DNA from 2 places in the Streptomyces sp. GB4-14 genome. Region 1 is predicted to be linked to the other one. Evidence: riboswitches for the same ligand, from Rfam matches in the RefSeq annotation. Region 1 holds a riboswitch; the other holds the start of a gene.
What was found. Region 1 has a riboswitch for glycine ahead of gcvT (glycine cleavage system aminomethyltransferase GcvT). Riboswitches for the same ligand answer to the same signal wherever they lie in the genome.
Positions count from the first base shown of each region.

Region 2: it holds a riboswitch for glycine, as region 1 does, so the genes downstream of both, gcvP (aminomethyl-transferring glycine dehydrogenase) here and gcvT (glycine cleavage system aminomethyltransferase GcvT) in region 1, are expected to answer to the same signal.

Region 1 covers NZ_RZHO01000002.1:1,726,898-1,741,498, reverse strand. The annotation lists gene ELQ39_RS08940 (L-serine ammonia-lyase) at 1-480, opposite strand, end outside; gene glyA (serine hydroxymethyltransferase) at 647-1,906, opposite strand; gene gcvH (glycine cleavage system protein GcvH) at 1,921-2,298, opposite strand; gene gcvT (glycine cleavage system aminomethyltransferase GcvT) at 2,422-3,540, opposite strand; glycine riboswitch at 3,614-3,737, opposite strand; glycine riboswitch at 3,738-3,837, opposite strand; gene ELQ39_RS08920 (AAA family ATPase) at 4,060-4,728, shown strand; gene ELQ39_RS08915 (enhanced serine sensitivity protein SseB C-terminal domain-containing protein) at 4,780-5,556, shown strand; gene ELQ39_RS08910 (enhanced serine sensitivity protein SseB C-terminal domain-containing protein) at 5,662-6,444, shown strand; gene ELQ39_RS08905 (ABC transporter substrate-binding protein) at 6,878-8,548, shown strand; gene ELQ39_RS08900 (ABC transporter permease) at 8,656-9,660, shown strand; gene ELQ39_RS08895 (ABC transporter permease) at 9,662-10,621, shown strand; gene ELQ39_RS08890 (ABC transporter ATP-binding protein) at 10,628-11,629, shown strand; gene ELQ39_RS08885 (ABC transporter ATP-binding protein) at 11,626-12,981, shown strand; gene ELQ39_RS08880 (trimeric intracellular cation channel family protein) at 13,051-13,719, shown strand; gene ELQ39_RS08875 (thioesterase family protein) at 13,772-14,601, shown strand, end outside.
Region 2 covers NZ_RZHO01000002.1:5,726,764-5,741,364, forward strand. The annotation lists gene ELQ39_RS27380 (mannose-1-phosphate guanyltransferase) at 1-1,534, shown strand, start outside; gene ELQ39_RS27385 (DUF881 domain-containing protein) at 1,654-2,556, shown strand; gene ELQ39_RS27390 (small basic family protein) at 2,553-2,885, shown strand; gene ELQ39_RS27395 (DUF881 domain-containing protein) at 2,891-3,919, shown strand; gene ELQ39_RS27400 (FHA domain-containing protein) at 3,981-4,904, shown strand; gene ftsR (transcriptional regulator FtsR) at 4,944-5,687, shown strand; gene ELQ39_RS27410 (bifunctional nuclease family protein) at 5,791-6,264, shown strand; gene ELQ39_RS27415 (MerR family transcriptional regulator) at 6,453-7,136, shown strand; gene ELQ39_RS27420 (DNA polymerase IV) at 7,202-8,608, shown strand; gene ELQ39_RS27425 (PRC-barrel domain-containing protein) at 8,844-9,218, opposite strand; glycine riboswitch at 9,332-9,427, shown strand; gene gcvP (aminomethyl-transferring glycine dehydrogenase) at 9,602-12,487, shown strand; gene ELQ39_RS27435 (ABC transporter ATP-binding protein) at 12,557-13,615, opposite strand; gene modB (molybdate ABC transporter permease subunit) at 13,619-14,452, opposite strand; gene modA (molybdate ABC transporter substrate-binding protein) at 14,449-14,601, opposite strand, start outside.

The DNA of each region.
Region 1 (14,601 bases):
GCCCACCGCGTCCTCGTCGACGACGAAACCGCCGCCCACCGAGTAGTACGTCTTGGCCAGCAGCTCCGCGCCGGAGGAGTCGTACGCCCACAGCGTCATGCCGTTGGCGTGGTAGGGGAGCGCCTTGCGGCGGTGCAGCACCAGGTCGTCGTCGAAGGAGAAGCCGATCTCGTGCTCGCCGAGCAGCCGCAGCCGCCCGCCCTCCCTGATCTTCTCGACGCGCTCGTCGGCCGACTCCACGTCCACCGTGCGCGGCGAGTCGCCCTCCAGGCCGAGCAGCACCGCCTTGGGCGTGCCGTGGCCGTGCCCGGTGGCGCCCAGGGAGCCGTACAGCTCCGCCCGCACCGAGGCGACGGAGGCCAGGAGGTCCTCGTTGCGCAGTCGCCGGGCGAACATCCGGGCCGCCCGCATAGGGCCGACCGTGTGCGAGCTGGACGGGCCGATGCCGATCGAGAACAGGTCGAAGACCGAGATGGCCACGGGAGGACTCCTCAGGGTTCGGCGGACGACGCTGTCCACCGGGGAAGGGCGGTTCAGTGGGACGGGTGGGGTGCTGAATCGTTCATGCGCTGCATGGTGCGGGGCACCGCGCCCACCGACCCAGTGTGCGCGATGCCCCGTGCGTCCGTGAAAAAAGCGGACGGAACTACCGCAGACCGGGGTAGAGCGGGTGCTTCGCGGCCAGCGCCGCGACCCGGTCCCGGAGCGCCTCGGCGTCGTACGACGGCTTCAGCGCCTCGGCGATCACGTCGGCGACCTCGGCGAAGTCCTCGGCCGTGAAGCCGCGGGTGGCCAGGGCGGGCGTGCCGATGCGCAGACCCGAGGTGACCATCGGCGGGCGCGGGTCGTTCGGGATCGCGTTCCGGTTGACGGTGATCCCGACCTCGTGCAGCCGGTCCTCGGCCTGCTGGCCGTCCAGCTCCGAGTTCCGCAGGTCCACCAGGACCAGGTGCACGTCCGTGCCGCCGGACAGCACGTCCACGCCCACGGCCTTCACGTCGTCCTGGACCAGACGCTCGGCCAGGATGCGGGCGCCCTCCAGCGTGCGGCGCTGGCGCTCCTTGAACTCCTCCGAGGCGCACACCTTGAAGGCGACCGCCTTGGCGGCGACCACGTGCTCCAGCGGGCCGCCCTGCTGGCCGGGGAACACGGCGGAGTTGATCTTCTTGGCCAGCTCGGCCGTGGAGAGGATCACACCGCCGCGCGGACCGCCGAGGGTCTTGTGCGTGGTGGTGGTCACGACGTGGGCGTGCGGCACCGGGTTCGGGTGCAGGCCCGCGGCGACCAGACCGGCGAAGTGCGCCATGTCGACCATGAGGTAGGCGCCGACCTCGTCCGCGATCCGGCGGAACGCGGCGAAGTCCAGCCGGCGCGGGTACGCCGACCAGCCGGCGACGATCAGCTTCGGCTTGTTCTCCTTGGCCAGGCGCTCGACCTCGGCCATGTCCACGACGCCGGTGTCGTCCACGTGGTACGCGACCACGTTGTAGAGCTTGCCCGAGAAGTTGATCTTCATGCCGTGGGTCAGGTGCCCGCCGTGCGCGAGGTTCAGACCCATGATCGTGTCGCCCGGCTTGAGCAGCGCGAACATCGCGGCCGCGTTGGCCTGGGCGCCCGAGTGCGGCTGGACGTTGGCGTGCTCGGCGCCGAACAGCTCCTTCACCCGGTCGATGGCGATCTGCTCGATCACGTCGACGTGCTCGCAGCCGCCGTAGTAGCGGCGGCCGGGGTAGCCCTCGGCGTACTTGTTGGTCAGCACCGAGCCCTGGGCCTCCATGACCGCGACCGGGGCGAAGTTCTCCGAGGCGATCATCTCGAGGGTGGACTGCTGCCGGTGCAGCTCGGCGTCGACCGCGGCGGCCACCGCCGGGTCGAGCTCGTGCAGGGGCGTGTTCAGAAGCGACATGCGGCTACGGCTCCTCAGCCCGCGACGAACGCGTCGTACTCGGCGGCGGACAGCAGGTCGGCCGGCTCGTCGGTGACCCGCACCTTGAACAGCCAGCCGCCCTCGAAGGGGGCCGAGTTCACCAGCGCCGGGTCGTTCACCACGTCCTCGTTGACCTCGGTGACCTCGCCGGAGACGGGGGAGTACAGGTCGCTGACGGACTTGGTGGACTCCAGCTCGCCGCAGGTCTCGCCCGCGCTCACCGTGTCACCGACCTCGGGGAGCTGGACGAAGACCACGTCGCCGAGCGCGTTGGCCGCGTGCTCCGTGATGCCGACCGTCGACACGCCGTCCTCGGCGGCCGACAGCCACTCGTGCTCCTTGCTGTAACGCAGGTCCTGGGGGTTGCTCATGGCCTGAATTCTCCTGTACGCGGGAAACTGCTGATGACGGGGAGGGCACGCGAAGCGGCCGGACGGGTGGGACCCCCGTGCCGCGGACGCGTGAAAGCCGGCCGGAGGCCGGCTACGACGGTGTCACTTCTGCCGCTTGTAGAACGGCAGCGCCACGACGTCGTACGGCTCGTGGCTGCCGCGGATGTCCACACCGACGCCCTCGGTGCCCGGCTCCGCGTGGCCCGCGTCGACGTAGGCCATGGCGATCGGCCTGCCCAGGGTGGGGGAGGGGGCGCCGGAGGTGACCTCGCCGATCTTCTCGCCGCCGGCGACCACGGCGTACCCGGCGCGCGGCACCCGGCGGCCGTGGGCGACCAGGCCGACCAGGACGCGCGGCGGGTTCTTCGCGGCACGCTCGGCGGCCTCGGCGAGGGCGGCGCGGCCCACGAAGTCGCCCTCCTTCTCGAACTTCACCACCCGTCCCAGACCGGCGTCGAAGGGCGTGAGGGAGGTGCTCAGCTCGTTGCCGTACAGCGGCATGCCCGCCTCCAGGCGGAGCGTGTCCCGGCAGGACAGGCCGCACGGGACCAGCCCGTGGCCCTCGCCCGCCTTCGTCAGCGCCTGCCACAGCTCCACGGCGTGCTCCGGCTTCACGAACAGCTCGAAGCCGTCCTCGCCGGTGTAGCCGGTGCGGGCGATCAGCGCGGGGACCCCGGCCACGGTGCCCGGCAGGCCGGCGTAGTACTTCAGCCCGTCCAGGTCGGCGTCGGTGAGGCTCCGCAGGATCGCCGGGGACTCGGGGCCCTGCACGGCCAGCAGCGCGTACGCGTCGCGGTCGTCGCGCACCTCGGCGTCGAAGCCCGCGGCCCGCTCCGTCAGCGCGTCCAGCACCACCTGGGCGTTGGAGGCGTTGGCCACCACCATGTACTCGGTGTCGCCCAGGCGGTAGACGATCAGGTCGTCCAGGATGCCGCCGTCCTCACGGCAGATCATCGTGTAGCGGGCGCGGCCCGGCTTCACGCCCGAGATGTTGCCCACCAGCGCGTAATCGAGGAGGGCGGCGGCCTGCGGGCCGGTGACCGTGATCTCGCCCATGTGCGAGAGGTCGAAGAGGCCGGCCCGCGTGCGCACGGCGTTGTGCTCGTCGCGCTCGGAGCCGTAGCGCAGGGGCATGTCCCAGCCGGCGAAGTCGGTCATCGTCGCGCCGAGCGACCGATGCAGGGCATCGAGCGCGGTACGGCGGGGTTCGTTACTGCTCATCGGTCGGTCTCCCAAGGCGATGGGTGTCCCTCCCGCGCGAGTTCATTCGAGCGTGGGGGAAGGCGAGGTCGTTTCCTCCCCATCTGTCATCGGAACCTGAGAGGTTCGCCATGACCACCGGCGACACGGCGATCAGGACTTGCACCTTGGGTGGGACCACCGCAGCACTGCGACGGCGGCCCGCTTTTCAGATGTGCCTCGCCCGCGCGGTAACGGTGCCTGAGAGATTCAAGGGAGGGACTTGCTCCTTCGGCGCCCCGGCGGCACAGGTGCCGGGGACTCTCCCGCGCGGATTCAAACGGCCGGTATGCAGTTGGCGCGCACATCATTGCACGCATCGTGGGACACCGGCAGGGGGCCCTTGCCGGGGGTGCACGGCTCGTGCAGGCTCGGTCACAGGGAGCTGTGACAGGCCTGTACCGGAATGAGTACGCGACCGAGAGCGACCTGGCATTACCTTCTCTTTACACGCGGCGGGGATCGGACCTCCATATCCGGCCCCAGGGGAGGACGACCACGGTGAACAGGCCCACGGCGTACGCCGGCACCACAGGCGTCGCGCTGCCGCGGCAGCACGCGCACCGGGCCCACGGCGCCCGCGACGCGGCGCCCGCCCCCCTCGTCCAGGATCTGCGCGCCCGCTCAGGACGCAGCCCGCGCGCCCTGCTCTTCGGCCCCCGCGACCTCGTCGTCGTCACCGGACTGCCCGGCAGCGGCAAGTCCACGCTGATGCGGCGCACGGTGCACGACGACCGCGTCGACTCCCAGGACGCGCGTGACCGCTGGGACAGCCGCATGCCCCGCCTGCTGCCGTACGCCCTCTACCGCCCCCTGGTCCGGCTCGCCCACTACGCGGGACTGCGCCGCGTGCTGCGCTCCGGCCGGCCGGTCGTCGTGCACGACTGCGGCACCCAGACCTGGGTGCGGCGCTGGCTGGCCCGCGAGGCCCGCCGCCGCGGGGCCGCGCTGCACCTGCTGCTCCTCGACGTCCCGCCCGAAGAGGCACTGGCCGGGCAGCTGGAGCGCGGCCGGGGCGTCTCGCGGTACGCCTTCCGCCGGCACCGCACCGCCTGCGGGCGGCTGCTGGAGGCGGTGGAGTCGGGCCGGGTGCCGGAGGGCTGCGCCTCGGCGGTGCTCGTCGACCGGGACGCCGCGAACGCCCTGCGCCGGATCGGCTTCACCGGCTGACCGGCTAGCCTTTCCGCCAAGCAGCGGCATCAGGCAGACGGTGGGCGACAGATGGACTTCCCGGCGGACAACCCGGAGCGGACGCACTTCCACCCGCACGGCGGGTGGCCCGGCAACGAACTGGAGGAGGCGCTCTCCGCCTCCCTCGGCGTCCCCTCGGCGGGAGCCCGCATCGTCGAGGTCCTCGGCCGCAGCTTCGTCTGGGTGCCCCTGCCGAACGGCGGCGGCCCGCACAGCGGCCCCCTCGACCTGCCCACCATGGAACTGGACGGCCAGGCGTATGTGCCGGTCTTCAGCTCCGAGGAGCAGTTCCGCCAGGTCGTCGGCTCCCACATGGGCTGCACCATCGCGCCCGCCGTGGAGTTCGCCCGCGGACTGCCCCCGCAGGCCGGCATCGTGGTCAACCCGGGCGGCACGGTCGCCGTCCCGCTGCCGCCGGCCGCGGTGGCCGAGCTGTGCCGGGCCGGGCGCTCCCCGCTGGACGGCCCGGCGAGCGGCGGCCGCGTCCGGCTGTTCGAACCGGACTGGCAGGACGACCCGGTGGACTTCCTCGCCGCCGCCTCGCAGGAGTTCGACGCCCTCGGTGTGGTGGCGACCGCCCGCCGCTGCCTGGCCGCCATCGAGACGGCGGACCCGGTGCTGTTCGTCGGCGTGGAGCTGCTGCACTGGGAGGGCGACCCGCGCGCGCTGCCGCTGGACGCCCTCGGCCGGGCGCTGGGCCGCAGCCCCGCCCGCTGGCCGGTCAACCTCGTCGTCCTCGACGTGGCCCAGGACCCGGTCGCCGACTGGCTGCGCGCCAAGGTCCGCCCCTTCTACCAGCGTGCGTGACGCCGCCGCCGCCCGCCTTCCGCGCACTGACAGCAGACCCCCGGAGACCGTCGGCTTAAGCTAGGAGCATTGGCCGGCAGGGTGTTGTACGGAGGGGCGATACAAGTGAGCGCTGGCACCGCGGCGGCCGGACAGGTCGAGCACATGCTGCGCCAGGTGACGCCCGGGCGTTACGACGCCTACGAGGCCTTGCTGCGCGCCCTCGCCACCCCCTCGTCCGGCAGGGTCTGGATGCTGCTCTGGCACGGCCAGGCCGGCTCGCCGGACGCCCAGTACGGGACCATGGAGGTCGAAGGGCACGGCTACGCGCCCTGCGTGACCTCCGCCCAGGAGCTGTCCGCCAGCGGCTGGAACCGTTCGTACGAGGTGGTCGACGGGCTCGAGGTGGCCCGCGCCCTCTACCCGGACCGCTACGGCCTCTGGCTCAATCCGCACGCGCCGGGCGGCGGCGTCGGCATCCCCTGGCTCGACCTGCGCCGCATCGCCGGCGGACTCGACCAGCAGCCCGCCGGACCGCTGCGGCTGTCCGAACCGGCCATCGAGATCCCGCAGTTCTACGCCCTCCTCGCGCAGAACGCCCACCGCACCCCGGCCGTGCGCGCGCTGCGCCGCGCCTGGGTGCAGCCCGCGCTGGGCGCCCCGTACCTCGCCATCGGCCTGGACGTGTACGACACCTCGCCGCCCGCCGTGGAGTCGGTGCGGCAGATGATGCGGCAGTCGCTGTCCGCGGTGCCCGACGGGCTGCCGGTCTCCACCGTCGCCCTGTCCGACGAGCACGACCCGGTGGCGATGTGGCTGCGCGTCAACGGGCGTCCGTTCTACGACCGCGAGGCGCACGCCCCGGCCCCCGCCACGGGCTACGGCTACCCGCCCGCACACCGCCTCTGACCGGTACGTCTTCCCGAGGTCCCCGGCACGGCGCCTCGGCCGCCGGGGGTCTCGCGCATGGTGACGCAGTGTCACGACGTCCAGCATGTGGACAAGGGGAAGTCGCTGCGAGTCCTGTCCTGACCCGTCCGCCGCTGATTTTGCGTCAGATTCCGTCGAATGCGATCAGCTACCTGTCGCTAACCCCCTGTCACCTGCGGTTTCACCGCGTCATCACGTCATCCGAGGCCCCGTGAAAGGCACTTGAGGCACCTTCGTTTGTGTCCCCGGTGTTAAATCATCGCGCGAAGATGCCGGAACAGTCCCTTATGTCGACTGTTCAGATCTCAGGTAGGTATCACCGCTATCCGGACTGTTCCTGACTCACTGCGAACGTCTGTAGTGTTCGGCCGGTCAAGATGCATCCACATAGCGGACCCGGAGTGGCCCCAGTATGCGCATATTCAAGACCCGAGCCGCTCGGGCGATCACGGCCGCGGTCGCGGTCGGTCTGATCGCCACGGGCTGCGCCAGCGAGCGGGACAGCGACAACGAGAGCGGCGGCAAGAAGGACACCTTCGTGTTCGCCGGTGCAGGCGACCCGGGATCCCTGGACCCTGCCCTCGCGAGTGACGGTGAAACCTTCCGCGTGACCCGCCAGGCGTTCGAGGCCCTCCTCGAGCACGAGTCGGGCGGCACCAAGCTGGTCGGCGGCCTCGCCGAGACCTGGTCGAGCAACGACGCGGGCACCGTCTGGACCTTCAACCTCCGCAAGGGCGTGAAGTTCCACGACGGCGAGGAGTTCAACGCCGCCGCGGTCTGCGCCAACTACGACCACTGGTTCAACTGGAAGGGCACCTACCAGTCGAGCGCGGTCTCCTACTACTGGCAGACCATCATGGGCGGGTTCGCGAAGAACGAGGACCCGGAGACGCCCGAGGCGAACTACAAGAGCTGCACCGCGAAGGACGAGCACACCGCCGTCATCGAGGTCAAGAAGCCCTCCGCGAACCTCCCCGGCGGCTTCTCGCTGAACGCCCTCGCCATCCACTCGCCGAAGGCGATCAAGGAGTACGAGAAGCAGGAGGCGACCGCCAAGGGCGACGCCATCACGTACCCCAAGTACAGCCAGGAGGCCGGCACGGTCGCCGGCACCGGCCCGTACAAGATCGTCAAGTGGAACAAGGGCAACAAGGAAGTCACCCTCGAGCGCTTCGACGACTACTGGGGCGAGAAGGCCAAGATCAAGAACCTGGTCTTCCGCACGATCGACACCGAGGAAGGCCGCCGCCAGGCGCTCCAGGCCGGTGACATCGACGGCTACGACCTCGTCGCCCCGGCCGACGTCAAGACCCTCGAGAACGAGGGCTACGTCGTCCCGACCCGTGGCGTCTTCAACCTCTTCTACGTGGGCATGAGCCAGACGGCGAACCCGGCCCTGAAGAAGAAGGAGGTCCGCCAGGCGATCGCGCAGGCGATCGACAAGGAGAACCTGGTCAAGACCCAGCTGCCCGAGGGCGGCAAGGTGGCCGACCAGTTCATGCCGGACACCATCCAGGGCTACTCCAAGAACGTCACGCAGTACCCGCACGACCCGGCCAAGTCGAAGCAGCTGCTGAAGAAGGCCGGCGCGCAGAACCTGACGATCGAGTTCTGCTACCCGACCGAGGTCACCCGCCCGTACATGCCTGCCCCGCAGGACCTGTTCGAGCTGATGAAGGCCGACCTCGAGGAGGCCGGCATCAAGGTCAAGCCGAAGGCCATGAAGTGGGCCCCGGACTACCTGGACGCCACCGAGGCCGGCTCCTGCGCCCTGCACATGCTCGGCTGGACCGGTGACTTCAACGACGGCTACAACTTCATCGGCACCTGGTTCGCCGGGTTCGACAAGCAGTGGGGCTTCAAGGACAAGAAGGTCTTCGACGCGGTGAACGCCGGTTCGAAGATGGGCAAGGCCGAGGAGCGCACCGCGGCCTACCAGAAGGCCAACGAGGTCATCATGGACTACCTGCCCGGCGTCCCGATCTCGTCGTCCCCGCCGGCCATCGCCTTCGGCAAGAACGTCAACCCGCCGAAGGTGTCGCCGCTGACGCAGGAAGTCTTCGCCGAAGCCTCCTTCAAGTAGGCGAACCGGCAGGAATTCGATAACGGGGGGGTCCGCCCGGCCGTCGCAACTCGGCGGCCGGGCGGGTCCGTTCATGTAAGACAACACGCAAGAAAGGGGCAAGCGGGGTGCTGCGTCTCGTCGTACGAAGACTGCTCCAGCTCATACCCACGCTGCTCGGCCTGTCGGTTCTGCTCTTCCTGTGGCTCGACCGGCTGCCCGGTGGACCCGCCTCAGCGATCCTGGGGGAGAAGGCCACCGAGGCCGAAGTGGCGCGCATCAACCGTGCGCTCGGGCTGGACCAGCCCGTCTACGTCCAGTACTGGCGCTTCCTCAAGCGCATCGCCGAGCTCGATCTCGGCACGTCCACCCAGACCGGACAGCCGGTGTGGGACGAGTTCGTCCTGCGCTTCCCCGCGACCGTGGAACTGTCCCTCCTCGCGATCCTCATCGCGGTGGCCGTCGGCGTCCCCCTCGGCTACTTCGCCGCCCGCAACCGCGGCGGCTGGCTCGACGTCACCGCGGTCTCCGGCTCGCTCGTCGGCATCTGCATCCCGGTGTTCTTCCTCGCGCTGATCCTCAAGGGCATCTTCGCCGTGCAGCTCGGGATCTTCCCCAGCTACGGCCGCCAGGACACCGGCATCAACGCCACGGACGTGACCGGCTTCGCCGTCCTCGACGGCATCCTCACCGGGGAGTTCGACGCGTCCTGGGACGCGATCATGCACCTGATCCTGCCCGCCGTCGCCCTGGCCTCCATCCCGCTCGCGGTCATCGTCCGCATGACCCGCGCCAGCGTGCTCGAGGTGCAGGACGAGGACTACGTGCGCACCGCCGAGGCCAAGGGCCTCAAGCGGAGCGTCGTCCGCAGCCGGCACGTGCTGCGCAACGCGATGCTCCCCGTGGTGACCGCGGTCGGCCTGCTCACGGGCTCCCTGCTGTCCGGCGCGGTCCTGACCGAGTCGGTGTTCTCCTTCGGAGGCATCGGTTCCTTCATCCGGACCGCGATCGACGGCCGCGACTACCCCGTGCTCGTCGGGTTCATCATGTTCATCGCGATGGTGTACGTCCTGATCAACCTGCTGGTGGACCTGGCGTACAGCCTCATCGACCCGAGAGTGCGGGTGCACTGACATGAGCGTCGCCACCAAGACCGACAAGATCCAGCGCCTCGCGGAACTCACCGCGACCAAGGAGACCAGCACCGGCGCCAGCCTGTGGCGTGAGGCGTTCCGCCGCCTCAAGAGCAGCAAGATGGCGATCATCGGCGCGGTCATCATCGCCGTCTTCGTCGTGATCGCGATCGTCGGCCCGTACCTCACCCCGTACGCGCCGACCGCCCAGACCTGGCGCGGCGAGGTCTTCCCCAACCAGGGCAAGTTCGTCGGCCCGCGCGGCGAGAACTGGTTCGGCCTCGACCACCTCGGCCGGGACATGTTCTCCCGCATGCTGGTCGGCGCCCGCCAGACCCTGCTCGTCGGTGTCGTCTCCACCCTGATCGGCCTGGTCGCCGGCTTCCTGATCGGCGGTCTGTCCGGTGCGGCCGCGACCCTCGGCGGCGAGGCGGGCAAGCGCGTCGACTCCGTCATCATGCGCTTCATCGACATGATGCTGGCACTGCCGTCGCTGCTGCTCGCGGTGTCCGTCGCCGCCGTCATGGGACAGTCCCTCACCACCGTGATGATCGCGGTGGGTGTGGTCCAGGTGCCGGTGTTCGCCCGTCTGCTGCGCGGCTCGATGCTGGCCCAGGGCGGCGCGGACTACGTGCTCGCCGCCCAGTCGCTGGGCGTGCGCAAGCGCCGCATCGTGACCTCGCAGATCATCCCGAACTCGCTCAGCCCGGTGATCGTGCAGGCCACGCTCTCCCTGGCCACGGCGATCATCGAGGCGGCCGCACTGTCCTACCTGGGTCTCGGCAACCCCGACCCGGCGATCCCCGAGTGGGGCGTCATGCTCGCCCAGGCGCAGCGCTTCTTCGACAACGCGCCGATGATGGCGGTCTACCCCGCCGTCGGCATCATCATCACCGCCCTCGGCTTCACCCTCCTCGGCGAGGCCATGCGGGAAGCCCTCGACCCGAAGCTGAGGGGCTGAACCACCATGTCTCTGCTCACTGTCGACGAACTGACCGTCACCTTCGGCGGCCGCGGCCGCAAGGCGTCCCGGGCGGTCGACGGCGTCTCCTTCGAGGTCGACCAGGGCCAGGTCGTGGGCCTGGTCGGCGAGTCCGGCTGCGGCAAGTCCGTCACCTCCCTGGCCCTGATGGGCCTGCTGCCCGCGAAGGGTCTCACCATCGGCGGCCGTGCCGAGTTCGACGGCACGGACCTGTTCACGATGAGCCCGTCCGCCCGCCGCGACCTGCGCGGCAGCGAGATGGCGATGATCTTCCAGGATCCGCTGTCCTCGCTGAACCCGGTCGTCCCGATCGGCGTGCAGGTCACCGAGATCCTGGAGCGCCACCGCGGGATGAAGGGCGAGGCCGCCCGCAAGGAGGCCGCCCACCTGCTGGACCGGGTCGGCATCCCCGACCCGACCCGGCGGCTCAAGGAGTACCCGCACCAGCTGTCCGGCGGTATGCGCCAGCGCGCGCTGATCGCCATGGCGGTGGCCTGCGCCCCGCGCCTGCTCATCGCCGACGAGCCCACCACGGCGCTCGACGTGACGATCCAGGCGCAGATCCTGGAGCTGCTCAAGGAGCTCGTGGACCAGGAGGGCACCGCCCTGCTGATGATCACCCACGACCTCGGCGTGGTCGCCGGCCTCTGCGACCAGGTCAACGTGCTCTACGCGGGCAAGGTCGTGGAGTCCGCCGGGCGCCGCGAGCTGTTCGCCCACCCCACCCACCCCTACGCGCACGGACTGCTGGGCTCCATCCCGCGGCTCGACGCGCCCCGGGGCGAGCCGCTCAACCCCATCCGCGGCTCGATCAACGACCGCATCGCCTGGGCCGACGGCTGCGCCTTCGCGCCCCGCTGCGACCGGTACGAGATGGGCTGCCTGTCCGGCACCCCGCAGCTCGGCGAGCCCCGCGCGGCCGGTCACCAGGTGCGGTGCGTCAACCCCGTACTCGACGACGCGAAGGCCGAGGAGGTCCCCGCATGAGCCTGCTCGAACTGGACGGCGTCAAGGTCCACTTCCCCATCAAGAAGGGCCTCCTGTTCGACCGCACGGTCGGCCATGTGTACGCCGTGGACGGGGTGTCGCTGAAGGTCGAGGCCGGTGAGACCTACGGTCTGGTCGGCGAGTCCGGCTGCGGCAAGACCACCCTCGGGCGGTCGGTGCTGCGGCTGGTGGACATCACCGAGGGCTCCGTCGTCCTCGACGGCACCGACCTGGCGAAGCTGCCCGGCGAGGAGATGCGCCGCTTCCGGCGCCGGCTCCAGATGGTCTTCCAGGACCCGCTGGGCTCGCTCAACCCGCGGCAGAACATCGAGTCGATCCTGTCCGAGGGCATGATCGCCCACGGCATCGGCAAGGACCAGGAGGAGCGCCGGGAGAAGATCAAGGCCATCCTCGACAAGGTCGGCCTCCCCTCCAACGCGCTCGCCCGCTACCCGCACGAGTTCTCCGGCGGCCAGCGGCAGCGCATCGGCATCGCCCGCGCCCTCGTCCTCGAACCGGACGTGATCATCTGCGACGAGCCGGTCTCCGCGCTCGACGTGTCGGTCCAGGCCCAGGTCATCAACCTGCTGGAGGAGCTCCAGGAGGAACTCGGCCTGACCTACGTGGTGATCGCCCACGACCTCGCGGTGGTCCGGCACATCTCCGACACCATCGGCGTGATGTACCTGGGCTCGCTGGTCGAGGAGGCGCCGAGCGACGCGCTCTACGCCGAGCCGAAGCACCCGTACACCAAGGCCCTGATGTCGGCCGTGCCGGTGCCGGACCCGGAGGTGGAGGACAAGCGCGAGCGGATCCTGCTCACCGGTGACCTGCCCTCGCCGGCCAACCCGCCGAGCGGCTGCCGTTTCCACACGCGCTGCCCGTGGGCCCAGGCCGAGCGCTGCGCGACCGAGCGCCCCGAGCTGCGGGACATCGGCGGCGGCCACCGGGTGGCGTGCCACTACGCGGAGGACATCGCGTCCGGGAAGCTCCGGCTGACCAAGGGCGAGGTGGTCTCGGCGACCCGCGAGGGCGTGGAGGACAACCCGACGGAGGACACGCCGGAGGCCGAGGCTCCGGAGGCCGACGCTCCGGCGGCCGAGACTCCGGCGAAGATCCCGGCCCAGGCGGAGAAGCCGGCGGAGAAGGCCGTCGTGGCGGAGAAGGCCGTCGAGGCCGAGGACAAGGCGGCCACGGCCGAGGAGCCCGCCAAGGCCGAGGGCAAGGCGGAGAAGGCCGCCGAGGCCAAGGCTTCGCCGAAGCCCGAGGCTGCCGACGAGGCCGACGAGGCCGACGAAGCCGTCGCGTCCGACGAGGCCAAGGCCTCCGAGGAGCCCGAGAAGGCTGTCTGATCGGCACCCGAACGAAGCCCTCGCCTTGCTTTGCAAGGCGAGGGCTTCTTTCTACGCCACAATATGCAAGTGCTTCAGCAACTGTTCAGCCCGTCCGTCCTGCACACGCTCGATCTGATCGGCATCTTCGTCTTCGCCATCTCCGGGGCCCTGCTGGCCGTCCGGAAGAACTTCGACGTGTTCGGGATCGCCGTGCTGTCCGAGATCACCGCCCTCGGCGGCGGTCTCTTCCGCGACCTGATCATCGGCGCCGTCCCGCCCGCCGCCTTCACGGATCTGGGGTACTTCGTCACCCCGCTGCTGGCCACCGTCCTCGTCTTCTTCCTGCACCCGCACGTCGAGCGCATCCAGGTCGCCGTCAACGTCTTCGACGCGGCGGGGCTCGGCCTCTTCTGCGTCGTCGGCACGACCAAGGCGTACGACTACGGGCTCGGCCTCACCGCGTCCGCCTGTCTGGGCCTGGCCACGGCGGTCGGCGGCGGTGTGCTGCGGGACGTGCTCGCCAACGAGGTGCCCTCGCTGCTGCGCTGGGACCGCGACCTGTACGCGGTGCCCGCGATCGTCGGCGCGGCCATGGTCGCCCTCTGCCTGCGCTTCGACGTGCTGAACCCGGTGACCAGCACCACCGCGGCCGTCACCGCCTTCGTGCTGCGGCTGCTGGCGATGCGCTACCACTGGCGTGCGCCTCGTGCCTGGCACCGCCGTTCGACGGTGACGGAGGAGCAGCCTCCTACCTGATCACAGCGAACAAAGCTACCGCTTAGTATTGTCTTCTTGTACTGTGCACCCCATGCCAAAAGCAGCCTCCGCCCAGGCCACCCGGGCCGTCATCGGTGACAGTGAGTTCGACCGCGACACCGCGCTCACCGCGCGGGCACCCGGTGTCTACGACATCGACCTCTCCGCCGGCTGGACCATCATCAACGCCGTCAACGGCGGATACCTGCTGGCCGTCCTGGGCCGCGCGCTCGCGGACGCGCTGCCGCACCCCGACCCGTTCACGGTCTCCGCGCACTACCTGACCGCCTCCCAGCCGGGCCCGGCGGTCGTCCGCACCGAGACCGTCCGCACCGGGCGCACGCTCTCCACCGGCCAGGCCTCCCTCTTCCAGCGCGACGAGCAGGGCAACGAGGTGGAGCGCATCCGCGTCCTCGCCTCCTACGGCGACCTGGACGCCCTCCCCGACGACGTCCGCACGACCGCCGTACCGCCCGCGCTGCCGCCGATGGACCAGTGCTTCGGCCCCGAGGACGGCCCCGCCCCGGTCGACGGAAGCTCCGAGATCGCCGGCCGGCTGATGCTGAAGCTCGACCCGTCGACCCTCGGCTGGGCCCTCGGACAGCCGTCCGGCAAGGGCGAGATGCGCGCCTGGTTCGGTCTCGCCGACGGCCGTGACCCCGACCCGCTGGCGCTGCTGCTCGCGGTGGACGCGCTGCCGCCGACCGCCTTCGAGATGGGGCTGACCGGCTGGGTGCCCACGGTCGAGCTGACCGTCCATGTGCGCTGCCGCCCCGCGCCGGGTCCGCTGCGTGTGTCCATCACCACCCGCAACCTCGCGGGCGGCTTCCTGGAGGAGGACGCCGAGGTCTGGGACAGCGCCGACCGTCTCGTCGCGCAGTC
Region 2 (14,601 bases), 4.0 Mb from region 1:
CGTCGGCAAGAACACCGACATCATGCGGGCCGCGCGGATCGAGGACGGCGCCGTCATCGGCGACGAGTGCCTGATCGGTGAAGAATCGATCGTTCAGGGCAATGTGCGGGTCTATCCGTTCAAGACCATCGAGGCCGGCGCCTTCGTCAACACCTCGGTCATCTGGGAGTCCCGCGGCCAGGCGCACCTCTTCGGCGCGCGCGGCGTCTCCGGCATCCTGAACGTCGAGATCACACCCGAGCTCGCCGTCCGCCTCGCCGGCGCCTACGCGACAACCCTGAAGAAGGGCTCGACCGTCACCACGGCCCGCGACCACTCCCGAGGAGCCCGGGCCCTCAAGCGCGCGGTCATCTCCGCGCTCCAGGCCAGCGCCATCGACGTACGCGACCTGGAGAACGTGCCGCTGCCCGTGGCACGGCAGCAGACCGCGCGGGGCAGCGCCGGCGGCATCATGATCCGCACCACGCCGGGCGTGCCCGACTCCGTCGACATCATGTTCTTCGACGGGCAGGGCGCCGACCTGTCGCAGGGCAGCCAGCGCAAGCTGGACCGCGTGTTCGCGCGGCAGGAGTACCGGCGTGCCTTCCCCGGCGAGATCGGCGACCTGCACTTCCCGGCGAGCGTCTTCGACTCCTACACCGGGTCGTTGCTGCGCAACGTCGACACCTCCGGCATCGCCGAGGCCGGGCTGAAGGTCGTCGTCGACGCGTCCAACGGCAGCGCCGGCCTGGTGCTGCCCAGCCTGCTCGGCAAGCTGGGCGTCGACTCGCTGACCATCAACCCCGGTCTGGACGAGTCCCGGCCCACCGAGACGGCCGACATGCGTCGCGCCGGCCTGGTGCGGCTCGGGGAGATCGTGGCGTCCTCCGGCGCCGCCTTCGGCGTCCGCTTCGACCCCGTCGGCGAGCGGCTGTCGCTGGTCGACGAGAAGGGGCGGATCATCGAGGACGACCGGGCGCTGCTCGTGATGCTCGACCTGGTCGCCTCCGAGCGGCGCAGCGGCCGTGTCGCCCTGCCGGTGACCACCACCCGCATCGCCGAGCAGGTGGCGGCCTACCACGGCACGCAGGTCGAGTGGACGACCACCTCGCCCGACGACCTCACGCGGGTCGGCGGTGAGGAAGGGACGATCTTCGGCGGCGACGGCAAGGGCGGCTTCATCGTCCCCGAGTTCAGCAGCGTCTACGACGGCACCGCGGCGTTCGTCCGGCTCATCGGGCTGGTCGCGCGCACCCAGCTGACGTTGAGCCAGATCGACGCCCGTATCCCGCGGGCGCACGTCCTCAAGAGGGACCTGGCGACCCCGTGGGCCGTCAAGGGCCTGGTCATGCGACGGGTCGTCGAGGCGGCCGGGGACCGCTCCGTGGACACCACCGACGGTGTGCGCGTGGTGGAGGCCGACGGGCGCTGGGTCATGGTGCTGCCCGACCCGGCGGAGGCCGTCACCCACCTCTGGGCCGAGGGCCCGGACGACGCCTCCGCGCAGGCGCTGCTCGACGAGTGGTCGGCGGTCGTGGACAGCGCCGGCAGGTGACCCAGCCGATCCGCACGCGGTAGACGCAGTGACCGGCGGCGTGCCGGACGGAGCCCCGGAAGGGGCCCGTCCGGCACGCCGCCGGGGTCGTTCGGAGGTCGGGGGCGCGGCGTGCGACGATGTGCGGCATGCCGCAGCAACCCCCCGTTCGGAGCACACCCGCGCGGCCCGCACGCCCGGACGCGTCCATGTCGTTGATCACCAACGTGATGGACCACAGTCTCGACGACGGCTACGCCGAGGCCGCCGCCCGGAAGCGGAGCGAGGGGACCGCCGGCCTGCCGAGGACCCTGCGGGCGAAGCTCGGTCTGGCCGCCGGGCTCGTCCTCGCCGCGTGCGTGGTCACTGTCGGCGCGGCCCAGGCCCGGGTCGCCGCTCCGGTCGTCGCCAAGGAGCGCGAGGAGCTCATCGACCGTATCGACGAGGCGACCGCGGCCGCCGACCGGCTCGAGGAGAGCGTCGACGAACTGCGTGAGGAAGTCGGCGCACGGCAGCGCGAGGCGCTGCGGGACAGCGGCGGCGACCGGTCGACGCTCCTGGGCATCCTGTCCGGCGCCACGCCCGTCCACGGACCGGGCGTACGGCTCGTGGTGAACGACGCGGAGGACACCGCCGACGGCGGCGACGGCGACGCCCGCTCCTCGTCCGGTTTCGCCGACACCGGCCGGGTCCGCGACCGTGACCTCCAGCGGGTGGTCAACGGGCTGTGGGAGTCCGGCGCGGAGGCCGTCTCGATCAACGGGCGGCGGTTGACCGCCCTGTCGGCGATCAGGGCCGCGGGAGACGCGATACTGGTCGACAACAAGCCGCTGGTGCCGCCGTACACGGTCCTGGCGGTGGGGGACGGCGAAGAACTGGGGGACCGGTTCCAGGACAGCGCCGACGGAGTGTACCTGCACGTCCTGCAGGAGAACTACGGCATCCGGACGGCCCTGTCCGTGGAGGACGACGTCCGGCTGCCCGCCGCACCGAGTGTGACCGTACGAACCGCACAGCCGATAACCGAGAAGGGCACATCGTGATCGCCGTACTGGGCCTCATTGTGGGAGTGGTGGCCGGCCTGTTGGTCCGGCCCGAGGTGCCGGCGGTCGTCGAGCCCTACTTGCCGATCGCCGTCGTCGCCGCGCTGGACGCCGTGTTCGGCGGTCTGCGGGCCATGCTCGACGGGATCTTCGACGACAAGGTCTTCGTGGTGTCGTTCCTGTCGAACGTCGTCGTGGCCGCGCTGATCGTGTTCCTCGGCGACAAGCTGGGCGTCGGGGCGCAGCTGTCCACGGGTGTGGTGGTCGTCCTCGGTATCCGCATCTTCTCCAACGCCGCGGCGATCCGCCGCCACGTGTTCCGGGCGTGAGGCCGATGAACGAGCGCGAACAGCCAGAGACGACGCGCCCGGCGGTCACGCCGCCGCGGGCCGCCCCCGACACGCCCGCGTCCACCCCGGACAGGCCCTCGTCCACACCCGGGGCGGCGCCGCGCCCCGGGCTGCGCCGGGAGCTGCCCGCGGAAGTGCCCCCGGCCGCCCCGCGGACCGCGTCCGAGAGGACCGGTGGAAGTGAGGCTCCCCGCCAGGCTTACACGCCCCATGTCTCTCCGCGGTCCCAGGTGCCCCGTGGGCCGCAGAAGTCCGGGACGCCCGCCGCCGACGAGCCGGGCGAGCCCGAGCTGACCGGACGGCGGCGGCTCGTCAACGGGCTGTGGCCGCCGCGCGTGACGCGAGCGCAACTGATCGTCGCCCTGCTGCTGTTCGGCCTCGGTTTCGGTCTCGCCGTGCAGGTCGCCTCCACCAGCGACACCGACAGCGCGCTCCGTGGCGCACGCCAGGAAGATCTTGTGCGCATCCTCGATGAACTCGACGACCGGACCGAGCGTCTTGAAGACGAGAAACAGGGTCTCGAGAAGCAGCGGGAGGAGCTGGAGAACAGCTCCGACCAGGCCGAGGAGGCGCGCAGGCAGACGATCGAGAAGGAACGGCAACTCGGTGTCCTGGCGGGCACCGTGGCCGCGCAGGGGCCCGGCATCGAGATGACCATCGAGGACACGAAGGGGACGGTCGAGTCGGACATGCTGCTCGACGCCGTCCAGGAGCTGCGCGCCGCGGGCGCGGAGGCGATCCAGGTGAACGGGGTGCGAGTGGTGGCCGGCACGTATCTGTCGGACGTGGACGGCGGAGTCTCCGTGGACGGGAACAAGATCAAGTCCCCGTATCGTTTCAAGGTCATCGGCAAGCCGCAGGACCTGGAACCGGCGCTCAACATCCCCGGAGGCGTGGTGCAGACGCTCGAGAAGGAACAGGCCACCGTTACCGTGGAGCGGTCGGACAAGATCGTTGTGGACGCCTTGCGAGCGCCGAAGCGGCCTGACTACGCTCGGTCGTCCTCCCGGTGAACCGGGGGTGCATGGGGGTTGTCCGGCCAGGGCATGAGGTTGCGGGGGGTCGGCGCACCGAATGGGTGGTGCGTGGTGGAAACTGTCTGGCGGAGGCGGACGTTGTGAAGATGTCCGGGTCGGCCAATGTGTTCAGTCAGGGTTCGTCCTGCCCCACGGGCGGGTCTGTTTCGGTCAAGGGGAATCGCCCGTGAAGTTGTTTGGGAAGTTGTTCGGCAAGAGCGCGCGGCGAGAGGACGGCGACAGCGCGACCGCTCGTCACCGCGCGCAGCCCGGTGCGGAAGGTCAGCGTCCGCTGTTCCGGGACGAGACGGGCGGGGCCTCCGTTGACCCTGCGCGGTCGGGCGGCATAGGTTCTGGGCAGCCGTCGAGCCCAGGTGCGGGCGGAGGTCACTCCGGTCCGTACGCGTCCCATGCCCCCGGCGGGCAGCCGCGGCAGGAGGATCCGTCCATGGCCCTGGTGTGTTCCAGGTGCGGCAACCGCAACGCGGAGAACAGCCGCTTCTGTTCGAACTGCGGTGCGCCGCTGAAGCCGGGCGTCACCCCGGAGCGCCCTTCCGAGACGACGTCCACGATCTCCATCTCCGGCCTCGAGGCTTACGACTCCGAGGCCACCGGCCAGCACCAGGTGCCGGCGCTCTCCCCGGAGGCGCAGGCGGCCGTCGACGCGCTGCCGGTGGGCTCCGCCCTGCTGGTCGTGCGCCGCGGTCCGAACTCGGGCAGCCGCTTCCTGCTGGACGGCGACCTGACCACGGCCGGGCGTCACCCGCAGAGCGACATCTTCCTCGACGACGTGACGGTCTCCCGGCGCCATGTGGAGTTCCGCCGCAGCCCGGACGGCTCGTTCACGGTCGCCGACGTCGGCAGCCTCAACGGCACCTACGTCAACCGCGAGCGGATCGACCAGGTCGCCCTGTCCAACGGCGACGAGGTGCAGATCGGCAAGTACCGGCTGGTCTTCTACGCGAGCCAGCAGAACTACTGACAGCCCCCGGCCGCGGTCCGGGGACTCCAGGAAGGGTCGATGGTGCAGACACCGAGCGGCGGCGCCGGCCACGGCGCCGCCGTCACGGACACCGGACTGCTGAGCATCGGTGCGGTGCTGAACGTGCTGCGCGAGGAGTTCCCCGAGGTCACCATCTCCAAGATCCGCTTCCTGGAGTCGGAGGGGCTCGTCGAGCCGCGCCGCACCCCGTCGGGGTACCGGAAGTTCAGCGCCGAGGACGTGGAACGCCTCGGCCATGTGCTGCGCATGCAGCGCGACCACTACCTGCCGCTCAAGGTGATCCGCGAGCACCTGGCTGCCATGGAGCGCGGCGAGGCCCTGTCCCTGCCGGCGCTGAGCCGTCCGGGTGACGGCGAGGACCCCGCCGACTGCGGCGCCCCGGAGACACCCGCCGCCGCCCGCATCGGCCGCATCCAGCTGCTCGCCGCCGCGGGCGTGGACGAGCAGCGGCTCGCCGAGTGGGAGTCGTACGGACTGCTCGTCCCGGTCGGGGACGGGGTGTACGACGCGGAGGCGGTCACCGTCGCCGGGCTCCTCACGGAACTGGGGCGGTACGGGATCGAGCCCCGCCATCTGCGCGCCATGAAGGCGGCCGCCGAGCGGGAGGCCGGGCTGGTGGAGCAGGTCGTCGCGCCGCTGCGGCGCCACCGCAACCCGCAGACCAGGGCGCACGCCGAGGACCGCACCAGGGAACTGGCCGGTCTGACCATGAAGCTGCACGCGGCGCTGGTGCGGTCGGCGCTCGGGGTGCGGCTGCCCTGAGGAGGACCTCGAGACCTCCGGGGAACAGCACAGCGCGGCCGGATCGGCCACCCGATCCCGGCCCGACTACCCAAACGTCCCGGGCACGGCCTAGGGTTGCTGTGTGAACGAGCTCGATGTCGTAGGTGTCCGGGTCGAAATGCCCTCCAACCAACCGATCGTGCTGTTGCGTGAAGTGGGCGGCGACCGCTACCTCCCCATCTGGATCGGCCCCGGGGAGGCGACGGCCATCGCCTTCGCCCAGCAGGGCATGGCGCCCGCACGGCCGCTGACCCACGACCTGTTCAAGGACGTGCTGGAGGCCGTGGGACAGGAGCTCACGGAAGTGCGCATCACCGACCTGCGGGAAGGCGTGTTCTACGCCGAGCTGGTCTTCGCCAGCGGTGTCGAGGTGAGCGCCCGTCCCTCCGACGCCATAGCACTGGCCCTGCGTACGGGAACGCCGATCTACGGAAGCGACACGGTGCTGGACGACGCCGGCATCGCGATTCCGGACGAGCAGGAGGACGAGGTGGAGAAGTTCCGCGAGTTCCTCGACCAGATCTCGCCCGAGGACTTCGGGACCAGCAACCAGTGAGCCGTTTCCCGGGGCCTCGGCGCCGGTCGCGGTCCGCGCCGAGGACATTCGGCTAGCCTTTCCCCGGGACGGGGCACGGGAAACCACTCTCAGGGTGATTATCACTCGGCGTGCCGAGTGTGGCGATCGTTGACGCACCCTTGGTGACTGCCTACCGTCGAGGAGGCAGGTCAAGGACGGAGGTCGGCGTGAGAAGCAGCGGCGACGGTACGGCTGGGGGTGCCCCCGGACGCGTTTTCGGGGCGGGCGGGCCGTATCCTCCCCAGAGCTCTCCGCTCCGCTCGGGCGGGGGCCATCCCGCGCGTGGCGGTGCGATCGATCCCGCTCCGCAGCGACCGGCGGCTGTGCCGGGCGGTGGAGGGGCGGTGGCCATGGCGTCCGAGGAGATCGGCTACCGGGGGCCCACGGCCTGCGCGGCGGCCGGCATCACCTACCGCCAGCTCGACTACTGGGCGCGCACGGGGCTGGTCGAACCGAGCGTGCGCCCCGCCCACGGGTCCGGCACCCAGCGGCTGTACAGCTTCCGCGACGTCGTCGTGCTGAAGATCGTGAAGCGGTTCCTGGACACCGGCGTGTCCCTGCAGAACATCCGCACCGCCGTCCAGCACCTGCGCGAGCGCGGCTTCAGCGACCTGGAGCGCATGACGCTGATGAGCGACGGCGCCACGGTCTACGAGTGCACGTCGCCCGACGAGGTCCACGCCCTGCTCCAGGGCGGTCAGGGCGTCTTCGGCATCGCCGTCGGCGTGGTGTGGCGGGATGTCGAGAGCGCCCTGTCGCAGCTGCACGGCGAGCGGGTCGACACGGGGGAGACCCTGATCGGGCACAACCCGATGGACGAGCTGGCCCGGCGCAGGAACCGCGCGGTCTGAGTCCGCGCCGCGCGGGGCCCGGCCCGACGAGGACGTTGTCAGTGGCGTAGGGCAGCATCGAAGATGTGAGATCCGCTCCCACGATCCTGCATCTCGACATGGATGCCTTCTACGCCTCGGTGGAGCAGGCGTCCAAGCCGAGTCTGCGCGGCAAGGCCGTGATCGTGGGCGGACTCGGGCCCCGAGGCGTGGTCGCCACTGCCTCCTACGAGGCGCGTGTGCTGGGTGTGCACTCCGCGATGCCCATGTCCCAGGCCCGGCGGCTCGCGCCGAACGCCGCGTATCTGGTGCCCCGGTTCGCGCTGTACCGCTCGATCAGCGACCAGGTGATGACACTGCTGCGCGCCCTCTCGCCCCTGGTGGAGCCGCTCAGCCTCGACGAGGCGTTCGTCGACCTGGAGGCCGGCGGCACGGCGTGGGACGAGCGGTCGGCGCGGCTGGCCGGCGCGAAGCTGCGCGCGGACATCCGCGCGGTCACCGGTCTGACCGGCTCCGTGGGGCTGGCCGCCTCCAAGATGCTGGCGAAGATCGCGTCGGAGCAGGCGAAGCCGGACGGGCTGGTCGTCATCGAGCCCGGCACCGAGCGGGCGATGCTCGAACCGATGCCGGTGCGGACCCTTCCCGGCGTCGGGCCCGCCACCGGCGACCATCTGCGGCGGGCCGGCATCCACACGGTCGGCGAGATCGCCGAGGCGGGCGAGGACGAGCTGGTGCGGTTGCTGGGCAAGGCCCACGGACACGCGCTGTACGCGATGGCGCTGGCCCGGGACGACCGGCCCGTCGTCGCCGAGCGCGAGACCAAGTCGGTGTCCGTCGAGGACACGTACGACGTGGACATCCACGACCGGGTGCGGGTCGGCCTGGAGGTGCAGCGGCTCGCCGACCGCTGCGTGCGCCGGCTGCGGGGGGCGGGGCTGTCCGGACGCACCATCGTGCTGAAGGTACGGCGGTACGACTTCTCCACGCTGACCCGCTCCGAGACGCTGCGCGGCCCCACCGACGACCCGGCCGTCGTCCGGGAGGCGGCGGCGCGGCTGCTGGACTCGGTGGACACCACGGGCGGCGTACGACTGCTCGGCGTCGGCGTCAGCGGGCTGGCCGACTACACGCAGGAGGACCTGTTCGCCCAGGCGGCGGGCGGTGCGGGGGAGGAGGTCGCCGAGGGCGAGGAGTCCGAGCCCGCGCCCGAACGGCGTCCGGAGGTCCCGGTGGAGCGGCGCTGGCCCGCGGGCCACGACGTCCGGCACACCGAGTACGGGCACGGGTGGGTGCAGGGCAGCGGATTGGGCCGCGTGACGGTCCGGTTCGAGACACCCGGCTCGGCGCCCGGCCGGGTGAAGACGTTCCGCGTCGACGACCCGGCGCTGGAAGCAGCGGATCCGCTGCCGCTGGTGGAGGCGCCGCCGGCCCTGCCCGAGCCGATGGGACCCCCGGAGATGCTGCCTCCTCCGCCCCGGCCACCGGAAGCCTGAGGGCGCGGGCCGGGCCCGCGCCGGGAACCCGTTGCTGCGGTGGGGCGCCCGGCGTGCCCGTGCAGGCGGTCCCAACTCGCCGCGTGCGAGACGGTCCCACCGCGCAGGCTGCGCCGTGGCGGCTCGCCGTGAGACACGGCCCGAGGGAGCCGCGCCGGTCCTGCGAAGCGCCGCGGGCCGGTCCCGGGTTTGTGGGGCGGACGCACCTGAGGGACCGTGGCCCCCCCGGGGGGCGTCAGGTGTGTTCCTCCTGGCCCGCCAGCTTGCCGAAGTCGCGGTCCGGGAGCGGGGGAGGGGAGCCCACGTCCAGGCCGTAGTGGTGGTACAGCTGGAGCTCCTGCTCCGGGGACAGATGGCGGCCGACGCCGAAGTCCGGCGCGTCCTTGATGAGAGTCCGTTCGAACGGCACGTGCAGGGCCCCGTCGATCAGCTCGCTGGGTTCCAGGGGCACGAAGGCGTCCCGGCTGAACAGGCCGGTGCGTATCGCCGCCCACTCCGGCACGCCGGTGGCGTCGTCGAGGTAGACCTCGTCGATCGTGCCGATGCGGGTGCCGTTGCGGTCGTACGCCTTGCGGCCGATGAGGTGACGCGGGTCGATGTCCGTCTGCACGGGCCCTCCACTCGTAGCAAACTCATCCGATAGCACTACAGAAAGGCACAATCCGCGGAACGGCCACTCGAAGGCGGGGGTCCGAACCTCGCTGGTACGCTGGCAACGGCCGCTGACCCCGTGCGGGAGAGTCCTCCAGGCACCACCGGAGGCGCCGAAGGAGCAAATCCTCCCCGGAATCTCTCAGGCACACGTACCGCACGGACGAGGTCACTCTGGAAAGCAGGGCGGGTGTCGACGGCTTCCGCTCTCACCGACGGTGAAAACCGGACCGCCAGCGGCGTCCCGGTGAAACTCTCAGGTTGAGATGACAGAGGGGGAGGCCGTCCGGGCACCTGCGCCGTGGTGCCCCTCGAAGGTCGTCGGACCAGGAGGCCTCCTCAATGACTGCCCCCCGCACCCCGCTCTCCGAGCTCGAACAGGGAATTCCCTTCGAGCAGCGCCACATCGGCCCCGACCACGAGGCCCGGGCGAAGATGCTGGCCCAGGTGGGCTACGGCTCGCTCGACGAGCTGACCGCCGCCGCCGTGCCCGACGTGATCAAGAACGCCGACGCGTTGGACCTGCCCGGCGCCCGCAGCGAGGCCGAGGTGCTCGCCGAGCTGCGCGCCCTCGCCGGCCGCAACCAGGTCCTCGGCTCCATGATCGGTCTGGGCTACTACGGCACCTTCACCCCGCCGGTCATCCTGCGCAACGTCATGGAGAACCCCGCCTGGTACACGGCCTACACGCCGTACCAGCCGGAGATCTCGCAGGGCCGGCTCGAGGCGCTGCTGAACTTCCAGACGATGGTCGCCGACCTCACCGGCCTGCCCACGTCCGGAGCCTCCCTGCTGGACGAGGGCACCGCCGCCGCCGAGGCGATGGCGCTGTCCCGGCGCATGGGCAAGAACAAGAAGGGCCTCTTCCTGGTCGACGCGGACGCCCTGCCGCAGACCGTCGCCGTCATACGGACCCGCGCCGAGCCGACCGGCGTGGAGGTCGTCGTCGCCGATCTGAGCGACGGCATCCCCGCCGAGCTCGACGGACGTGAGATCAACGGCGTCCTGATCCAGTACCCGGGGGCGTCCGGCGCCGTCCGGGACATCAAGCCGGTCATCGACCAGGCGCACGAGCGTGGCGCGCTCGTCACCGTCGCCGCCGACCTGCTCGCCCTCACCCTGCTGAAGTCCCCCGGCGAGCTGGGCGCGGACATCGCGGTGGGCACCACGCAGCGCTTCGGCGTCCCCATGGGCTTCGGCGGCCCGCACGCCGGCTACATGGCCGTGCAGGACAAGATGGCCCGCAGTCTGCCCGGCCGCCTCGTCGGCGTATCCGTCGACGCCGACGGCAACAAGGCGTACCGCCTGGCGCTGCAGACGCGTGAGCAGCACATCCGCCGGGAGAAGGCCACCAGCAACATCTGCACCGCGCAGGTGCTGCTCGCCGTCATGGCGGGCATGTACGCGGTTTACCACGGTCCCGAGGGCCTGCGGACGATCGCCCGTCGCACCCACCGCTACGCCGCGATCCTCGCCGAGGGCCTGCGCTCCGGCGGCGCCGAGGTCGTCCACGGCTCCTACTTCGACACCCTCACCGTGCGGGTCGCCGGGCGGGCCGCCGAGGTCGTCGCCGCCGCCCGCGACAACGGCGTCAACCTGCGCCTCGTCGACGCCGACACGGTCTCCGTCGCCTGCGACGAGACCACCACCCGCGACCAGCTCGCCGCCGTGTGGCGCGCCTTCGGCGTCGAGGCCGACGTCGAGGCCCTGGACCCCTCCGCGCAGGACGCCCTGCCGGACGCGCTGCTGCGCACCGACGACTACCTCACCCACCCGGTCTTCCACCAGCACCGCTCCGAGACGGCCATGCTGCGCTACCTGCGCCGCCTCGCCGACCGTGACTACGCGCTGGACCGCGGCATGATCCCGCTGGGCTCCTGCACCATGAAGCTCAACGCGACCACCGAGATGGAGCCGGTCACCTGGCCCGAGTTCGGTCAGCTGCACCCGTTCGTCCCGGCCGAGCAGGCCGAGGGCTACCTCACGCTCATCCGCGAGCTGGAGGAACGTCTCGCCGAGGTCACCGGCTACGACAAGGTGTCCCTCCAGCCCAACGCCGGATCCCAGGGCGAGCTGGCCGGTCTGCTCGCCGTCCGCGGCTACCACCGCGCCAACGGCGACGAACAGCGCACCGTGTGCCTGATCCCGTCCTCCGCGCACGGCACCAACGCCGCGTCCGCCGTGATGGCCGGCATGAAGGTCGTCGTCGTCAAGACCGCCGGGAACGGCGAGGTCGACGTCGAGGACCTGCGCGCCAAGATCGAGCAGCACCGCGACGAGCTGGCCGTGCTGATGATCACCTACCCGTCGACGCACGGCGTCTTCGAGGAGCACGTCGCCGACATCTGCGCCCAGGTGCACGAGGCCGGCGGCCAGGTGTACGTCGACGGCGCCAACCTCAACGCCCTGGTCGGCCTGGCCAAGCCCGGCCACTTCGGCGGCGACGTCTCCCACCTGAACCTGCACAAGACCTTCTGCATCCCGCACGGCGGCGGCGGCCCCGGCGTCGGCCCGGTCGGCGTCCGCGCCCACCTCGCCCCGTACCTGCCGAACCACCCGCTGCAGCCGGAGGCCGGACCCGAGACGGGCGTCGGACCCATCTCGGCCGCCCCGTGGGGTTCGGCGGGCATCCTGCCCATCTCCTGGGCGTACGTCCGCCTGATGGGCGGCGAGGGCCTGAAGCGGGCCACGCAGGTGGCCGTGCTCAGCGCCAACTACATCGCCAAGCGCCTCGAGCCGCACTACCCGGTGCTCTACACCGGCCCCGGGGGGCTGGTCGCGCACGAGTGCATCATCGACCTGCGCCCGCTCACCAAGGCGACCGGCGTGACCGTCGACGACGTGGCCAAGCGCCTCATCGACTACGGCTTCCACGCACCGACCATGTCCTTCCCGGTGGCCGGCACGCTGATGATCGAGCCCACCGAGTCCGAGGACCTCACCGAGCTCGACCGGTTCTGCGAGGCGATGATCGCCATCCGCGCCGAGATCGAGAAGGTCGGCTCGGGCGAGTGGCCCGCCGACGACAACCCGCTGCGCAACGCCCCGCACACGGCGTCCGTGCTCGGCGGGGAGTGGGAGCACGCCTACACCCGCGAGGAGGCCGTGTTCCCGGGCGAGGTGAACGCCGCCGACAAGTACTGGCCGCCGGTGCGCCGCATCGACCAGGCCTACGGCGACCGCAACCTGGTCTGCTCCTGCCCGCCGCTGGACGCGTACCAGGACTGACCCGCCGGGAAGTGAAGGGGCCCCGCCCGGGCGAACCGGGCGGGGCCCCTGGGCGTCTCCTGGGGGGCCTCAGGCGGGGTAGGCGTGTGTCTGCGTCGCCTTCACCGCCGCCCAGACGGGCGCGCCCGGGTGCAGGCCCAGTTCGGCCACGGCCACGGCGGTGAGGTCGGCGGCCAGGGGCAGTTCGCCGGTCAGCTCCACGCGGATCTGGTCGCCGTGGCTCTCCAGCCCCGCCACCTCACAACGCCACAGATTGCGCGCGCTGGAGCCGGTGGGCCGGTCCCGGTACAGGATGACCGCGCCGGGCGGGAACGCGACGAACGCGGGCCCGGACAGGTCCTCCGTGGTGCTCACCTCCGGTCCCGCGTCGAGCCGTACCGTGTGGCCGTCCGCCCGGCCGCGGTAGAGGTTCAGGCCGACGAGCTGGGCGATGTAGTCGGTGCGCGGGTGGCGGGCGATGTCGGCGGGCGCGCCCTCCTGCACCACGCGGCCGCGCTCCACGACGACCAGCCGGTCCGCGAGCACCATCGCGTCCAGCGGGTCATGCGTGACCAGGACCGCGACGGCCTCGAAGTCGGCCAGGTGGCGGCGCAGTTGCGCCCGGACCTCGAGGCGGGTGCGGGCGTCGAGGGCGGCGAGGGGCTCGTCCAGGAGCAGCAGGCGCGGGTCGGTGGCCAGGGCGCGGGCGAGCGCCACGCGCTGGGCCTGGCCGCCGGAGAGCCGCTTGGGTTTGGCGCCCACGTGCTCGGCCAGCCCCATCCTCTCCAGCCACGCGGCGGCACGCGCACGGGCCTCGCTCCTGCCGGCGCCGCGGCAGCGCGGGCCGAACGCCACGTTGTCGAGGGCGGTGAGGTGCGGGAAGAGCAGGTAGTCCTGGAAGACGACGCCCACCGGACGCGACTCGGGCGGGGTACGGGCGAGGTCCGCGCCGTCCAGGCGCAGATGGCCGTCGGTGAGGGGCGCGAGTCCTGCCAGGGCCCGCAGGGCGGTGGTCTTGCCCGCCCCGTTCGGGCCGAGCAGGGCGACCACGTCACCGGGCGCGGCCGACAGCGTGACGTCGAGGCGGAAGGAGCCGTGTTCGACGACGAGGCGGGCGTCCAGGCCCTGGGACGGCGGGTGTCTCGTCATGGGTCAGACGGCCCTCGTCCAGCGGTCCCGCAGCCCCGCCAGCACGGCCACCGACACCGCGAGCAGCACGAGGCTGAGGGCGATCGCGGCGGCCGGGTCGTTCTGCAGGGCGAGGTAGACCGCGAGCGGCATGGTCTGGGTGCGGCCCGGGAAGTTCCCGGCGAAGGTGATCGTCGCGCCGAACTCGCCGAGCGCGCGGGCCCAGGCCAGTACGGCGCCCGCCGCGACGCCCGGGGCGATCAGCGGCAGGGTGACCCGGCGGAAGGCGGTGAAGCGGGACGCGCCCAGGGTGGCCGCGGCCTCCTCGAACCGCGGGTCGGCGGCCCTCAGTGTGCCCTCGACGCTGATCACCAGGAACGGCAGCGCGACGAAGGTCTCCGCGAGCACGACACCGGCGGTGGTGAACGGCAGGGTGACGCCGAACCACTCGTCCAGCCACCGGCCCACGATGCCGTTGCGGCCCAGCGCCAGCAGCAGGGCGACACCGCCGACCACCGGCGGCAGCACCAGCGGAAGCGTCACCAGGGCGCGCACCAGACTCCGCCCGGGGAAGTCGGTGCGGGCCAGCAGCCAGGCCAGCGGCACCCCGACGACGAGGCTCAGCGCGGTCGCGGTGGTGGCGCAGACCAGCGACAGTCGCAGCGCGTCCCACACGGCGGGACTGGTCAGCTGCTCGGGCAGGTCGCGCCAGGGCGCCCGGACGACGAGGGCCAGCAGCGGCACCAGGAGGAACGCCAGGCCGATCAGGGCGGGCGCGAGGAGGGCGGGCGGGACACCGCGGCCGGGGGCGCGGGGACGGCGGGCCTTGCGGCGGGTGTCCTGGGCGGTGCTGGTCACGGCGCCAGGAAACCGGCCTTCCCGAGCACCTTCTGCCCCTCCGGTGAGGTCACGAACGCGACGAAGGCGTCCGCGGCCGGGGCGTTGGGGGCGTTCTCGAGCCGGGCGATCGGGTAGTCGTTGACGGCCTGTGCGGCCTCCGGGAAGTC